Martelella endophytica: one gene and its partner. The protein of the gene in region 2 binds, or shares a complex with, the protein of the main gene of each other region. Links are inferred from orthologs where the notes say so. Each region holds a gene or a part of one and is shown on either strand. Other genes may lie near its edges. The genes, in order: accD and TM49_RS11895.

Region 1 (7,754 bases), 1.5 Mb from region 2 along the record:
CACGTTCAGCATCGCCTGTTCGACAGCATGCTCGTCGACCGAAAATCCGGCAGCCTTGACCGCCGCGATCGCCGCCGCCGCATTGGCATACTGGTGGCGACCGGGCAGGGCCGGCAGCGGCAGATCGAGCAGGCCATCGCCATCCTGATAGACCAGCCGGCCATGCTCCTCATGCGCGGAAAAATCCTGCCCGTAGAGATGCAGCGGACAGCCGAGCCGGTCGGCGGTGGCAATCAGCACCTCTTCGGCAGCCTCAAAATCCTGCTGGCCGATGACCACCGGCACGCCAGGTTTCATGATCCCCGCCTTTTCCGCGGCAATCAGCTCGACCTTGTCGCCGAGATAGGCCTGATGATCGAGCGAGATCGGCATGACGACCGAAACCGCGGGCTTTTCGATGATGTTGGTCGCGTCGAAACGGCCACCGAGGCCGACTTCGAGAATGACCGCGTCGGCTGGAATATCGGCAAACAGCACGAAGGCCGCGGCCGTCAGCAGCTCGAACACCGTCGCCTTGACACCGGCATTCGCCGCTTCGACACGGCGCAGGGTTTCGGCGAGGAGAGCATCATCGACAAAAGCGCTGGCGCCGCCGGGCCCACCGATGCGGAAGCGCTCGTGCCAGTGGACGAGGTGGGGGGAGGAATGGACATGAACGGACAGCCCCGCCGCCTCCAGCAGCGCGCGCGAAAAGGCGCTTGCCGAGCCCTTGCCGTTGGTGCCCGCAATGTGGATAACGGGCGGCAGCGACAGATGCGGATTGCCGAGCTTGGCAAGGAGCACGGCGATCCTGTCGAGCGAAAGGTCGATGCCCTTGGGATGGAGCTGAAGCAGGTGTTCGATGACCCGCTCGGCGGCGCCGAATGATTGGTCAGGCATGGTGTTTCCAGTTTCCGGGCGCGAGGCAGCGCCGCTGATCTGCTGCGGCACTTTCGCCGGGCCGTGTGGCCCGGGCTGCCGGCGCCCGGCTATCCGGCGTTGCGTGGTTTCTTGCTGCCGGAACGCCGCCGGCAGCCGGGAAGGGCGGCCCGGTTCAGGGGGCGGCGGGCACTTCGGCGCCCGCTTCCGCCGGGACCGGGTGATGCGGCGGCTCAAGCAGTGCGCTGGCGGCCGTGCCGGGCACGCCGGTCATGATCTTCAGCACCCGCGCCAGCGTGGCGGGGATATCGTGACGCTTGACCACCATGTCGACCATGCCGTGGTCGAGGAGATATTCCGCCGTCTGGAAGCCGTCCGGAAGCTGTTCGCGGATCGTCTGCTCGATGACACGGCGGCCGGCAAAGCCGATCTCCGCGCCGGGTTCGGCAATGTGCAGATCACCCAGCATCGCGTAGGAAGCGGAAACGCCGCCCGTTGTCGGATTGGTGAGCACGACGATATAGGGCAGGCTCGCCTCGCGCATCATTTCCACCATCACGGTCACGCGCGGCATCTGCATCAGCGACAGGATGCCTTCTTGCATGCGCGCGCCGCCCGATGCCGGGAAGATCACCAGAGGGCATTTTTCGGCAAGCGCACGGTCGAAGGCCTGGATGATCGCCTCGCCGGCAGCCATGCCCAGCGAACCACCGAGAAACTTGAACTCATGGACGACGCCGACGAGTTTCAGACCCTGCAATTCGCCGATGCCGGCGATGATCGTGTCTTCCTGGTCGGTCTTCGCCCGATTTTCCTTCAGACGGTCGGCATATTTCTTGGAATCGCGGAACTTCAGCGGGTCCTGCGCCACCTTCGGCTGCGGCAGGTCCTCGTAGACGCCGCCATCGAAGAGATCGGCAAGCCGCGCGCGCGCCGGCATCTTCATATGGAAGCCGGAGGAGGGGATGACCCACTTGTTTTCCTCGAGGTCCGTGTGAAACACCATGGCCCCTGTCTCGGGGCACTTGATCCACAAATTCTCGGGAACCTCACGGCGGCCGAACATGGAATTGATCCGCGGCCGAACGTAATTTGTAATCCAGTTCACCAAAAGAACCTCCTGCTTTGCCGTCTCGCGACGGAAATGCTTCTTTTATCTACGCACGCGACAGCGGGATCCCCGCCGCCGTGCATCAATGGCCTGCCGTGTGCCAGATTTACTCCGCCGCCGCAAGCCGGGCGTCACGCACGCCACTCGAGAGCCCACGCACGAAAGTGGCCACCGCATCAACCGTGTCCTTGCCGCCCTTGCCGTTCGCATCGAGGCTGCCGGCAATCTGGTTGACCACCGCGGTACCGACAACAACGCCATCGGCCGCCGCGCCGATGATGCGCGCATGCTCCGCCGTCTTGACGCCAAAGCCGACGCAGACCGGCAGGTCCGTATGCGCCTTGATGCGGGCGACAGCGGCGCCGATCTTCGAGGTATCCGGCAGCGCCGAGCCGGTGATGCCGTTCATCGAGACATAGTAGACGAAGCCCGACGTATTGTTCAGCACCGTCGGCAGGCGCTTTTCATCCGTCGTCGGCGTGGCCAGGCGAATGAAGTTCAGGCCCTTGGCCAGCGCCGGGGTGCAGAGTTCCTCATCCATCTCCGGCGGCAGGTCGACGATGATCAGGCCGTCAATGCCGGCATCGAGCGCATCTTCGATGAAGGCGTCGACGCCATGGATATAGATCGGATTGTAATAGCCCATCATCACGATCGGCGTATCGGCGTCGGTCTTGCGGAATTGCCGGGCGAGGTCGAGGGTCTTCACCAGCGTCTGGCCACCCTTCAGTGCCCTCAGGCCGGCCATCTGGATCGCGGGGCCATCTGCCATCGGATCGGAAAATGGCATGCCAAGCTCGATCACATCCGCGCCCGCCTTTGGCAGCGCCTTCATGATCTGAAGCGAGGTGTCGAAATCCGGATCGCCGCCCATGAAATAGGTGATCAGCGCCGGCCGGCCCTCGGCCTTCAATGCGGCAAAGCGTTTTTCCATACGTTCGGTCATACTCAACTCCGTGGCATCTTCGATGCGAATTCCGTCTACTCGTCTGCTTCCGACCAGGCCGTGATCGCCTTGACCAGCGACTTGTGCACCGCCTTCATGTTCAGGACGAGGCTGTCGATCTCGGCCGTGGCGTTGCCACCGGATGCGAGCGTGTTCAGCGCGGCGACAAGCTCGATATTGAACAGGTTCTGATGCGCCAGCCCCTCGATCACGGCGCGCCTGAGCTCGTCCTTGGTGCCGTCTTCTTCCTCGATGATTTCGAACAGCGCTTCCGCGAGTTCGGCCATCTCCTCGATGGTTTCCTCCCGCGACATGCTTACATCTCCATGCCGAGAAGCTTGCCCACGGTATGCACGTCCTTGTCGCCGCGGCCGGAAAGATTGGCGAGGATGATCTCGTCCTTGCCCATCTGCGGCGCGCGCTTGACGATTTCGGCGATCGCGTGGCTTGCCTCAAGCGCCGGAATGATGCCTTCGAGCCTCGTCATCAGCTGGAATGCCTCCAGCGCCTCGTCGTCGAGGATCGGCACATAGTCGACGCGACCGATATCGTTGAGCCAGGAGTGCTCCGGGCCGATGCCCGGATAGTCGAGGCCGGCCGAAATCGAGTGACCTTCCTTGATCTGGCCGTCCTCGTTCTGCAGCAGATAGGTGCGGTTGCCATGCAGCACGCCAGGCGAGCCGGCCGTCAGCGAGGCGCAGTGTTCCTCGCCATTGAGCCCGCGCCCGCCGGCCTCGACACCGACGATCTTGACATCGGCGTCATCGAGGAAGGGATGGAAGATGCCGATCGCGTTCGAACCGCCGCCCACGGCAGCGATGACGAGATCCGGCAGCCGGCCTTCGGCCTCGAGGATCTGTTCGCGGGCTTCCGTGCCGATCACCGACTGGAAGTCGCGCACCATTTCCGGATAGGGATGCGGGCCGGCGGCCGTGCCGATCAGGTAATAGGTGTCCTCGACATTGGTGACCCAGTCGCGCAACGCCTCGTTCATCGCGTCCTTCAGCGTGCCGTGGCCGGCCGTCACAGGCTTCACCTCTGCACCAAGCAGCTTCATGCGGAACACGTTCGGCGCCTGGCGCTCGACATCGGTGGCGCCCATGTAGACGACGCAGGGCAGGCCGAAGCGGGCGGCGACGGTGGCAGACGCCACGCCGTGCTGGCCGGCACCGGTCTCGGCAATGATCCGGGTCTTGCCCATGCGCTTGGCGAGCAGGATCTGGCCGATGCAGTTGTTGATCTTGTGCGAGCCGGTGTGGTTCAGCTCCTCGCGCTTGAAATAGATCTTGGCGCCGCCGAGATGCTCGGAAAGCCGCTCGGCGTAATAGATCGGGCTCGGCCGGCCGATATAGTGCTTGCCGAGCGATTTGAGCTCCGCCTGGAAGGCCGGATCGTTCTTCGCCTTTTCCCATTCGGCCTCAAGGTCGAGGATGAGCGGCATCAGCGTTTCGGCGACGAAGCGGCCGCCGAAAATGCCGAAGAGGCCGCTGTCGTCAGGTCCGGATCGGAAGGAATTCGGTTTCGGCGTCTCGTTCACGATCATTCTCCATCAGGCCGTCTTCAGCGACAGAGCCGCTTCGACAGCATCAAAAAAGGCATCGATCCGGGCGGGGTCCTTGATGCCGGGCGCGCTTTCGACGCCAGACGACATGTCGAGCCCTGGCGCACCCGTGACGGCAAGCGCCTCGGCGACATTTTCGGAATTCAGCCCGCCGGACAGGAAATAAGGGATAGTCGGGTCCATGGCTTCAAGCAAGCGCCAATCAAAGGTAACGCCGTTTCCGCCGGGAAGGTCGGCACCGGCCGGCGGCTTGGCATCGAGCAGCATTCGATCGGCGACACCGCGATATTCCTCGATCATGGCAAGGTCGGCTTCGCTGCGCACCGAAAGCGCCTTGATCACCGGAAGGCCGAACAGCGCCTTGACCGTCACCACCCGCTCGGCGCTTTCATGGCCATGGAGCTGCAGCATGTCGGGGCGCGCCGCGTAGACGATTTCCTCAAGCAGGTCGTTATCGGCATTCACGGTGACGGCCACCGTCTTTGCCCGGCCGCGGACATGGGCGATCAGGTCGGCGGCGACATCAGGCTCGACATGGCGCGGGCTCTTCTCGAAGAAGATGAAGCCCACATGGCTCGCGCCGCGCCGGATGACGTGGTCGAGGGTCTCGGTGCGCGAAATGCCGCAAATCTTGATGTCTGGCCGTTTCATGTCCGTTTCTTATCATATCGTCGCGTCAGTCGCGACCGCCTCATCTTCACGTTTTGCCGGCCCTCAGAACCGGACGGCATGCAGGAATGAACCCTCGGCCTTCAGCCAGGCGCGCGCTTCCTCGGTGCGCGGGCAAAGCTTGCGGCAAAGCGCCCAGAAGCGCGGCCCGTGGTTCATCTCCGTCAGATGCGCGACCTCATGAGCTGCAAGATAGTCAATGACATAGGGCGGTGCCATGGCAAGGCGCCACGAGAAATTGAGATTTCCGGCCGAAGAACACGAGCCCCAGCGGCTGCGGGTATCCTTGAAGGTGATCGTCTTGAAGGCCTTGCCGCTGGCAGCGGCGTGGAAGGCGGCGCGATCGGTCAGGATGCGCTTTGCCTCTTTCTTCAGATGCTCTGCGACACGCCGGCCGGTCGCCTCCGGCGGCCCGCTGACAAGCAGGACCCGCACGCCATCCTCCACACGGCTTTCGGTGAGGCCCCTGAGGCGGCCGCTGTGGCGCACGACATGCGGCTCGCCAAGCACCGGCAAGCTACAGCCGTCCTCGACCGTGATGCCGCGATCGGCTAGCCGGCCGACGCGGTCCATGAGCCAGTCGTGATGGCGGCGCAGGAAGCCGTCGACCTCGTGGCGGGCGAGGCCCGGCGGCACGGTGAGGCTGACGCCGTGTCCGCCGGGCTCGATCTTCAGCGTCATCCGCCGGGCGCGCGCATTGGTGCGCACGGTCAGCGGCAGGCGCCGCTCGCCAAGCTCGATCACGCTCTTGTCTTCCGCGGTCCGGGGTCGTTTGAGGAATTTCATGAGTGAAGCGGTACAGCCATTGGCGGCGTTGCGCCAGCATTGCCGGGCCAAAACCGCACAAAAAAACCGGCACCGCCCTGGGGGAAAGGCAATGCCGGGAACCTAACGGAGGTCAAACCGTCGTAAGTGTCTTCACTCTTATGCTTCCGGCGCAGGGGTGCCGCCGAAGCCGGTGTTGTTGCGCTCCCGCATGAAGCGGTCGAATTCCTCACGGTCGCGCGCCTTCCTGAGCTCGTCCGTGTAGCGGTCGAATTCAGCACGCATCTCGTCGAGCTTGCGCCGCTCTTCGTCGATGCGCTGCATCTCGCTGCGACGCCACTCATCGAAGGCGGCGTTGCCGGTCGACGACATACGATCGTCGGCCTGTCGCATGCTATCCTTCATGCTGCGGCGGCAGGAGCCGAACGCACGGCCCGCGGAACGCTTCCATTCGCTGCGGTTCATGTTCAGCCGATCGCCCCAGATGATGTAGGCGAGCATGACCAGCCCGAGCGGCCAGAAAACGATAAACCCGACGACCATCAGCGCGATCGTAAGTGGCGTCCACGCCGGACGCAGCAATGCGGTCTCGTTCATCTCAGTCTCTTCCTCGCTTTACTTCGGCGAAACAAACCGCCGATGATCACGATATGGAAATCCCAAGGTTTGGCTTCAAGTGTAAATCGGAAGTGCTTGGATGATTCATGTCAAACAAGGCGAAATTTGGAAATGGCGATCAGTTTTGCCAAATGAGAGATCAATCCGCCGTGAAACTGCCCTCGAATGCGACCTCGGCCAGTGCCTTGCGTGTGCTCTGCACCTCGCGTTCGCGAAGCGGTTTGGGCAGGGTTTCCTTGTGGCCATATTTGCCGACGACGAAGGCCATGTTGACCGCGTAGTCGGCGGGAATGCCGTAATGCTCCGCGATCCTGTCCTTGTGGATGCCGGCCATGCCATGGGTCTCGTAACCCATCAGCTTGGCCTGCAGGGCCGCCGCCATCCAGGCCGCACCGCTGTCGAAGGCATGCGTTGCGTTGTCGACAAGAGTGCCGTCCCGGCTTTTCCGCTTGGCGTGTGAAATGACGAAGACCAGTGCCGAGGCATTTCCCGCCCAGACCTGGTTGCCATCCATCAGCAGCCCGACGGCATCATCGAAGCCATCCGTACCGCGCAGCGCATAGACGAACCGCCATGGCTGGCCGTTGCCCGAAGAGGGCGCCCAATGGGCGGCATCGAGGATGGTGAGAAAGTCCGCTTTCGGCATGGGCTGGCCATCAAAGGCGCGCGGCGCCCAGCGGTTCAGAAACAGCGGGTCGATCGGATATTCGGAATGGCGGTGGTTGGAGTCGGTCATGAAAAATGCCTTTGCGCAATGAAAGCGAGACAGGGCCGGCGCACCGGGCGGCGCCATTCTGCAGGAAAGTGACCCGCCAGATATAGGCCTCCAGCGTAAAGGCGCCAAGCTTTGCCGAGACGGTTCCGCCAGCAATGAAACAAGAAAGGCGGCATCGCGAGATGCCGCCTTCCTGAATATTCATCGGTGCGGTGCCCGTCAGATATCGAGGTTTGCGACCGAAAGCGCGTTGTCCTGGATGAAGTCGCGGCGCGGTTCCACCTCGTCGCCCATCAGGCGGGAGAACAGCCCGTCGGCGCTGGTGGCATCGGCGACCTTGACCTGCAGCAGCGAGCGGACATTCGGGTCCATCGTGGTCTCCCAAAGCTGCTCGGCATTCATCTCGCCAAGGCCCTTGTAGCGCTGCATGGTCAGGCCGCGACGGCCGGCCTCGAACACGGCTTCCAGCATGGCGCGGGGGCCGAAGATGGTGAGGTCGCCATTCTTGCGC
Region 2 (7,678 bases):
AAAAATGGTGATCCCGACGCGATTCGAACGCGTGACCCTCAGATTAGGAATCTGATGCTCTATCCTGCTGAGCTACGGGACCACTCGCCCCTCAATACAAAAGAGACGGCGAGAAGGAAAGCCCTGATTTGGGTGGGCTGTTCCGGTGTTTTTCAGGCGGAGAGCCGGCTTTCCGCGAGGCGCACCCAGTAGGATATGCCGTAGGGCAGCGCCTCGTCGTCGAAATCGTAGGCGGGATTGTGCAGGCCCGCGGTATCGCCGTTTCCGAGCATGATGAAGGCGCCGGGACGGGCCTCCAGCATGTAGGAAAAATCCTCGGCGGCCGTCCACGGGGCAAAATCGGTATCGACCGATGCCTCGCCGGCAACATCGATGGCGGCCGCAGCAGCATGAAGCGTCTCGTCCGGGTGATTGACGGTCGGCGGATAGTTGCGGTGATAGCGAAGCTCGGCCTCTGCGCCATGGGCGGCTGCAATGCCGGTTGCGATCGCACCGATCCGTGCCTCGGCAAGGTCGCGGCTTTCGGGCGTGAAGGAACGCACCGTGCCGCCGAGCTCGGCGTCGTCGGGGATGATGTTGTGGGCAAAGCCGGCGTGAAATTCCGTGACGGAGACGACCAGCGGCGTCACCGGGCCGATGTTGCGCGAGACGATCACCTGCAGCGCCTGGACGATCTGGCTGCCGATCAGCAGCGGATCGATGGTCTTGTCCGGTTGGGCCGCGTGGCCGCCCTGGCCCCTGACAATGATGCGGAATTCGTCGGTCGCGGCCATGATCGGGCCCGGACGGATCGCGAATGTGCCGACCGGACGGCCCGGAAAATTGTGCATGCCATAGATCTCGTCGATGGCAAAACGCTCCATCAGACCGTCGTCGATCATCGCCTTGCCGCCGGCGCCGCCCTCTTCGGCGGGCTGGAAGATCAGGGCGACGGCGCCCTTGAAGTTGCGGGTCTCGGCAAGGTGCTTTGCAGCGCCGAGCAGCATCGCCATGTGGCCGTCATGGCCGCAGGCATGCATCCGGCCATTGACCGTCGACGCCCATGCCTTGCCGCTCTTCTCGACCAGCGGAAGCGCATCCATGTCGGCGCGCAGTCCGATCACCCGGCCGCCCTCGCCGCGGCCGCGGATCAGTCCGACAACGCCTGTACGACCAATCCCCTCGACGACCTCATCGACACCAAATGACCGCAATTTCTCTGCTATGAAGGCCGCCGTGCCGTCGACGTCATAAAGCAGCTCCGGATATTGGTGAAGGTGCCGCCGCCAGTCTCGAGCCTCCTCCTGGAGCTTCACGGCAGAGTTCAACAATGGCATTAAGCATACCCCTGCATTTTTTTAGAATTCCATGTAAAACGCGCTAGAACCCTATTAGGGAGCGGCGGGCCGGAGCGAACCGGTCCTGTTGCACAAGGGGTATATGGATAACGGACGGCAGGCAAGTGGAGACAGATTCGTGTTTCAGCATACCTCGATAGCGGGCAACCGGAGAAGAGCGTTCACCATGGCGGCTCTCGCGCTTGCGGCCGCGCTCGCGTCCGGCTTTGCGGGAAAGGCCGCGGCCAATCCCTATATCGTCGTCGACGCGAATACCGATCGCGTGCTGTTTGCCGAAGAGCCCTTCCGGCGCTGGTACCCGGCGTCTCTCACCAAGCTGATGAGCGCCTATCTTGCCTTTTCCGACATCAAGGCCGGGCTTCTCGACAAGAATTCGGTCGTCACTTTTTCGGCCGCCGCCGCCAACGAGCCTGCCACGAAAATGTATTTCGCGCCGGGCGCGCGCGTCACACTCGACTCCGCCTTGAAGATGATGCTCGTCCATTCCGCCAATGACGCTGCACGCGCTCTGGCCGAAAGCTCTCCTGGCGGCCGTGATGTCTTCATCCAGCGCATGAATGCGACAGCGGCGAAGCTCGGCATGGCCGACACCCATTTCGTCAATGCAAACGGCATGTCCTCGATGAGCAATCCGCAGCCCGGCCAATATACGACCGCCCGCGACATGGCGGTCCTGGCGCTTGCGATCGAACGGGACTTTCCGGAATATCTCTATTATTTCAAGATCCCGGGCATCGCCAGCAACAGCGGCCGCTACCGCAACACCAACCTGCTGATCGGCAACTTCGATGGCGCGACGGGCATGAAGACCGGCTATGTCTGCGCCTCCGGCTACAACCAGGTCTCCACGGCGACCCGCGATGGCAAAGCCGTGGTCGTCGTGGCGCTCGGAACCATGACCATTCCCGAGCGCGCGGAGCTTTCCGCCAAGCTGCTGCAGGCCGGCCTCACCACGACCGAACGCAACGGGCCGCTGATCTCCGGCTATCTGCCGACGGAACCGGTGGACGCCGCTGTCGCCGACATCACCTCCTCAACCTGTTCGCAGGCTGCAATGGAAGCCAAGGCGGGCCTGATCGACGAGGACGGCGACTATGTGCTCAACTCGCCCTATCTGAAGCCGATTCCGGATGACTTTGCCACGGTCGACGCCTTCCGCCTGCCGAACGACACGGAAATGGCCTCCAGCACACTCGACAGTCTCACCATCGTGCCGCTGCCCTATGCGCGGCCGGTGCAGTGACAGGTTCAAATGCATGTATCAGTTACCCCACCCCATTCCCGTATCGATCGTCACCGGCTTTCTCGGCGCCGGCAAGTCCACACTCATCAACAGGCTCTTGCGTGACCCGGCACTGTCGGATGCGGCGGTGATCATCAATGAGTTCGGCGAGATCGGCATCGACCATCTTCTCGTCGAAAGCGCCGGCGACGGCATCATCGAGCTCTCGAACGGCTGCCTGTGCTGCTCGGTGCGCGGTGAACTGATCGACACGCTCGCCAACCTTCTGGACGCGGTGCAGACCGAAAGGGTCAGGCCGGTCGGCCGGGTGATCATCGAGACCACCGGCCTTGCCGACCCCGTGCCGGTCCTGCAGGCGGTGATGGCGCATCCGGCCATTGCCGCAAGCTTCCGGATCGATGGTGTGGTGACGCTCGTCGATGCGCTCGCCGGCCTCGCAACGCTCGACGGCCATATCGAGGCTGTGCGCCAGGCCGCCGTGGCCGATCGCATCGTGCTGACCAAAACCGATATCGCATCGGCAGAACAGACAAACGCGCTGCAGGACAGGCTGACGGCGCTGAACCCGATGGCAAAGATCGTCGATGTGGCGGATGGCGAAGCCGTGCGGCCGGGCCTGCTGGCTGCCGGCCTGTTCGATCTTGCGCGCAAGCCGGATGCTGTCGGCGACTGGCTTTCGGCAGAGCCCGCCCATCATCACCATCACCATGACGTCAATCGCCATGACGAGCATATCCGCGCTTTTGCCCTTGCCGCCGACCGTCCGCTTGCACCGGGCGCTATCGAAGCCTTCCAGCATCGGCTGGCCGCAAATCATGGTGACCGGCTGTTGCGGCTGAAAGGCGTCGTCGCGGTTGAGGGCATGGCCCGGCCGCTGGTCGTCCATGGCGTGCGCGACATGGTCTATCCGCCGTCGAGGCTTGAGGCCTGGCCACCGGGAAGCGAGGGACTGACACGGATCGTCGTCATCACCCGCGACCTGCCTGAAGCGCCGGTGAGCGAGCTCTTTGCCGCCTTCACGGGCCGGCCCGGCATCGACAGGCCCGACCGCGCGGCGCTGGAGGAAAACCCGCTCTCAGCCTTCGGCTTCAGACGTTAATACCGCGCCGCGCTCGATCGTGAACCGGTGACCGGTTGCCGTTTCTTCCGAAGCCAGCAGGACATGGCCCTGCTGCTGGCAAAGGTGGGGAATGTCGATAATGGCGAGCGGATCGGTGGTTTCGACCTCGAGAACGTCACCCGGCTTCAGCCCGGCGAGGCGCCGGCCGGTCTTCAGCGCCGGCAAAGGACATTTCAGTCCCCTGAGGTCGTAGCGGCGCGTGGCCTGCGTCACCAGAATTTCCAGAACGGCTTGCTTTCCTTCACCGGTTCGGGTTCGGCATAGGCCGTGATCGGGCTGCGCTCGGGGATCGGAACATCCGCAACGGCGACAGGCAGATCGGCAGGTGCCGGCACCGGCTGAGCCGCCGAGGCAACGGCCGCTCCCGCGTCGGACGCCGGCGGAATGGCTGCGGTCTGGGTCGCGGTGTCGATCGTGTCGGGCACGTCCACCGCACCATACTTGGCGATGCGGTATTGCTCGAGCGAAACGAAGCGGCCGGCTTCAAGCGACGGTCCCGTCGGCTGGTAGAGCGCATCCATCGGGTCCGGCCGGGTGTCGGCGACCAGCGCCTTGCGCTCGGCTTCGGTCGGATCGATCCAGACACGGCCATCGTCCTTGGACAGCGCCTTGTCAAAGTCGGTCATGTATTTGGACTTGTACTCGGTCAGCAGCGCCACCTGGCTCGCCGGCACATTCGATGTCATCACCGGGCAGGACTGATCGGAAGCGATCGCAGCGCCGTTGACCGGGTCCTTGTTGAAGACGTAGCGACCGCCGCAAACGTCGACATCGGGCACCACATGGGTGACGTCGAAATAGTCGTAGCCTTCCTTCAGCATCTGCCAGAACGGATAGTTGTCGTTATAGCGATGGCGGGCCATGTTCTCGGCGGTCATGCGGAACGGATAGGCCTGCAGCATGATCGACTGCTGGCCGCCCTTGAAGGCGTCACGGGCGAAGGCGAAGATTTCCAGGATCTGCTCGTCGGTCATCGAATAGCAGCCGCGCGAGGAGCAGGCACCGTGGATCATCAGATCCGAGCCGGTGAACTGGTTGGCGCGGTCGTAACGGTTCGGATACCCCGTGTTGATCGCCAGGAAATACTGCGAATAGGGGTTCAGCAGGCCCTGCGACAGCGGATAGAAGCCCTCGGGCGCCTGTCGGTCGCCCTCTTTCTTCTTCGGCCCCAGCGAGCCGGACCAGGCGCAGATTTCGTAGGATTCCAGCTCGCCGTAGGTACCGTCGCGCTTCTGCTTCCAGATTTCGAGGATACCCTCCTCCTTGAAGATCCGGATTGTAATCGGGGCGTACTTGTCCATGTTCTTCGCGGTCATGCGGGCGACGACCGGCGACGGCAGGGCATAGTTCATCTTGTCCTGCACGGTGGCAAAATCGGTGCTGTCAAAGAAGCTGTTGCACCCCGTCAACGCCAGACCGGCGAATACAATCGGGGCTATCATTCGCAAACGCATGGATCGAACCTGCCGGATTTTCCCTCGCGGCGCCCTGCTTCCGGCACGGCGCCTTCGCGACTATACTGGAACAATAACCGTCAAGAAACCGTTAACTCTTTCTTGTCCGGTCTGCAACCGCGCCCGAGGAAATGCGCACAGGCTCCACGCGTCAGAGGTTACGGCCGATCGCAAGAAATTTCTGACGACGCTCGTTCCTGATCTCCTCGGCCGACATTCCGTCGAAACCGGCGAGCGCTTCGGCGATCTGATCGCCGGAGGCGTCGATGACCGTATCCGGCGCGCGGTGCGCACCACCGACGGGCTCGGGAATGATTTCATCGACGACACCAAAGCCCTTCAGGTCCTGGGCGGTAATGCGCATGTTGGTTGCCGCTTCCTTGGCGCGGGTCGAATCGCGCCACAGGATCGAGGCGGCCCCTTCCGGCGAGATCACCGAATAAATGGCGTGTTCGAGCATATAGACGCGGCTTGCGGCCGCGATCGCGATGGCGCCGCCGGACATGCCCTCGCCGATGACCAGCGCGACCATCGGCACGCCGAGCCTGAGACACATCTGCGTCGAACGCGCGATCGCCTCGGCCTGCCCGCGCTCTTCGGCACCGACACCCGGATAAGCGCCCTGCGTATCGATCAGCGAGATGACCGGCAGGTTGAAGCGGTCGGCCAGCTCCATGACGCGGATTGCCTTGCGGTAACCCTCTGGACGCGGCATGCCGAAATTGTGCTTGAGACGGCTCTTGGTGTCATGGCCTTTTTCCTCGCCGATGAAGGCGACGGGGCGGCCGCGGAACCGGGCAAAGCCGGCCTGGATCGCGGCATCCTCACCGAAATTCCGGTCGCCGGCGAGCGTGGTGAGATCGGTGAAAAGGCGCTTGGCATAATCGACGAAATGCGGACGCTGGGGGTGGCGGGCGACCTGCGCCTTCTGCCACGGATTGAGCTTCTGGTAGATCTCGGTCATCGCCTCGCTGACGCGGGTCTCCAGCCGGGCAATCTCTTCGGTGGTGTCGATACTCTCGTCTTCGGAAGCGAGTTTCTTGAGCTCGATAATCTTGGCTTCAAGATCGGAAATCGGCCTTTCGAAATCGAGATAGCTGTACATTTTCGAACTTTCCGTGGTTTGTCCGACATGCCCGGGGCGCGTCCCCTGAGGCTCTTCCATACGATATTGTGCCGCTTAATCCCGTTTTTTCACATCTTTTGCAAGGGGGTGATGCATTTCCACGAGTTCGCGCAGCCGTTCTTCAAGGACATGCGTGTAAATCTGCGTTGTGGATATGTCTGCATGACCGAGCAATTCCTGGACGGCGCGCAGATCCGCTCCGTTCTGCAGCAGATGGCTTGCGAAAGCGTGACGCAGCACGTGCGGCGAGATTGCCGAAGCCTTGAGACCGGCCCGCGCGGCAAGGCCCTTCAGGTCGCGGGCGAAGACCTGGCGGGAAAGGTGGCCGGCAACCCCTCTGGAGGCAAACAGGTACGGATTTTCCTCATCCTCACCGACCGCCCGTCGTTCGATATCGAAGGCTTCGAGCGCGGCAATGGCACGGCGCGACAGCGGCACTGCCCGCTCCTTGTTGCCCTTGCCACGAATGGTGAGGAAGCGCTCCTTCCGCTTCAGCACCGAGGCGGGAAGCGTCACCAATTCGGAAACCCGCATGCCGCTCGCATAAAGCGTTTCGAGGAGGGCGGCCATGCGCAACCGTTCAAACCGGCCGGGGCCGGGCTCGGCGGCTTCCGTCTCCGCCTGGCGCAGCAAACGGTCGACCTCGGCGACGGAGAGCGTCTTCGGCAGCGGCATCGCCTTTTTCGGGCCATCAATGACACCGGTCGGATCATCCTGGCGGAGACCCTCCGCATAGAGAAAGCGGTAGAACTGGCGCAGCGCCGAAAGCCGCCGCGCCTGCGAGGTGGCGGCAAAGCCGCGGCGCGCGAGGTCGCCGAGATAGGCGGAGATATCGGCGCTCGCCGCCGCATCGGCCGTCACCTTGCGGGGGCCGAGAAATTCGCGGAAATCATCGAGGTCGCGCTCATAGGCTTCAAGCGTATTGCCGGCGGCACCGCGCTCGGCGCTCAGCATTTCCAGAAATGCCTCGATATGCGCGCCCGACAGGTCAAGCGTCTCTGCCAATGCCGTTTCCCTCCGGAAAGCCCGCGATTCTCGCCGCCTCGTCTTGACGCCCAATGGACATTTGCCGATACGTGGCGGGAACAGATTGGGCGCACTATGAACGCAAAACAAGATTCGGGTAAACCAGGGCTCCGTCAAAAGGCACTTGCCGGCCTCGCGGGCCGCAACCTGATTCTGGTCGGTCTCATGGGCGCCGGCAAGACTGCGATCGGCAAGCTTGTCGCCAACACGCTTAACCTTCCCTATATCGACACGGACCAGGAAATCGAGACGGCCGCGCGGATGACGGTATCGGAACTCTTCACCCGCTATGGCGAACCCGAGTTCCGGGCGCTCGAAACCCGCGTCTTCGAGCGTATCCTGGCGGAAGGTCCGGCCGTGGTCTCCACCGGT

The links.
Region 1: the proteins of TM49_RS11895 (region 2) and accD are in contact, whole or in part, in a solved structure (PDB 8UXZ), measured with the Escherichia coli proteins. The link is inferred for Martelella endophytica from one-to-one orthologs.

Annotation. Positions count from the first base shown.
Region 1 is NZ_CP010803.1:1,091,683-1,099,436, reverse strand. The notes cover bases 1-2,988. They hold accD (acetyl-CoA carboxylase, carboxyltransferase subunit beta), read right to left. Parts: upstream 1,967-2,988; coding sequence 1,034-1,966; downstream 1-1,033. Other genes in these bases: TM49_RS05030 (hypothetical protein), read right to left, coding at 2,951-2,988; trpA (tryptophan synthase subunit alpha), read right to left, coding at 2,076-2,915; TM49_RS05045 (bifunctional folylpolyglutamate synthase/dihydrofolate synthase), read right to left, coding at 1-879. In the rest of the region: more of TM49_RS05030, read right to left, coding at 2,989-3,229; trpB (tryptophan synthase subunit beta), read right to left, coding at 3,232-4,452; TM49_RS05020 (phosphoribosylanthranilate isomerase), read right to left, coding at 4,465-5,127; TM49_RS05015 (M48 family metallopeptidase), read right to left, coding at 5,191-5,931; TM49_RS05010 (DUF2852 domain-containing protein), read right to left, coding at 6,070-6,507; TM49_RS05005 (nitroreductase family protein), read right to left, coding at 6,668-7,264; gyrB (DNA topoisomerase (ATP-hydrolyzing) subunit B), read right to left, coding at 7,463-7,754.
Region 2 is NZ_CP010803.1:2,615,794-2,623,471, reverse strand. What follows is about bases 4,283-7,194. They hold TM49_RS11895 (acetyl-CoA carboxylase carboxyltransferase subunit alpha), read right to left. Parts: upstream 6,260-7,194; coding sequence 5,306-6,259; downstream 4,283-5,305. Other genes in these bases: xerD (site-specific tyrosine recombinase XerD), read right to left, coding at 6,335-7,194; TM49_RS11900 (L,D-transpeptidase family protein), read right to left, coding at 4,283-5,154. Also shown: TM49_RS11920 (M20 aminoacylase family protein), read right to left, coding at 153-1,316; TM49_RS11915 (D-alanyl-D-alanine carboxypeptidase family protein), read left to right, coding at 1,504-2,580; TM49_RS11910 (CobW family GTP-binding protein), read left to right, coding at 2,594-3,679; TM49_RS11905 (sulfurtransferase TusA family protein), read right to left, coding at 3,656-3,913; more of TM49_RS11900, read right to left, coding at 3,910-4,282; more of xerD, read right to left, coding at 7,195-7,285; TM49_RS11885 (shikimate kinase), read left to right, coding at 7,382-7,678. UniProt on the Escherichia coli protein: Component of the acetyl coenzyme A carboxylase (ACC) complex. First, biotin carboxylase catalyzes the carboxylation of biotin on its carrier protein (BCCP) and then the CO(2) group is transferred by the carboxyltransferase to acetyl-CoA to form malonyl-CoA.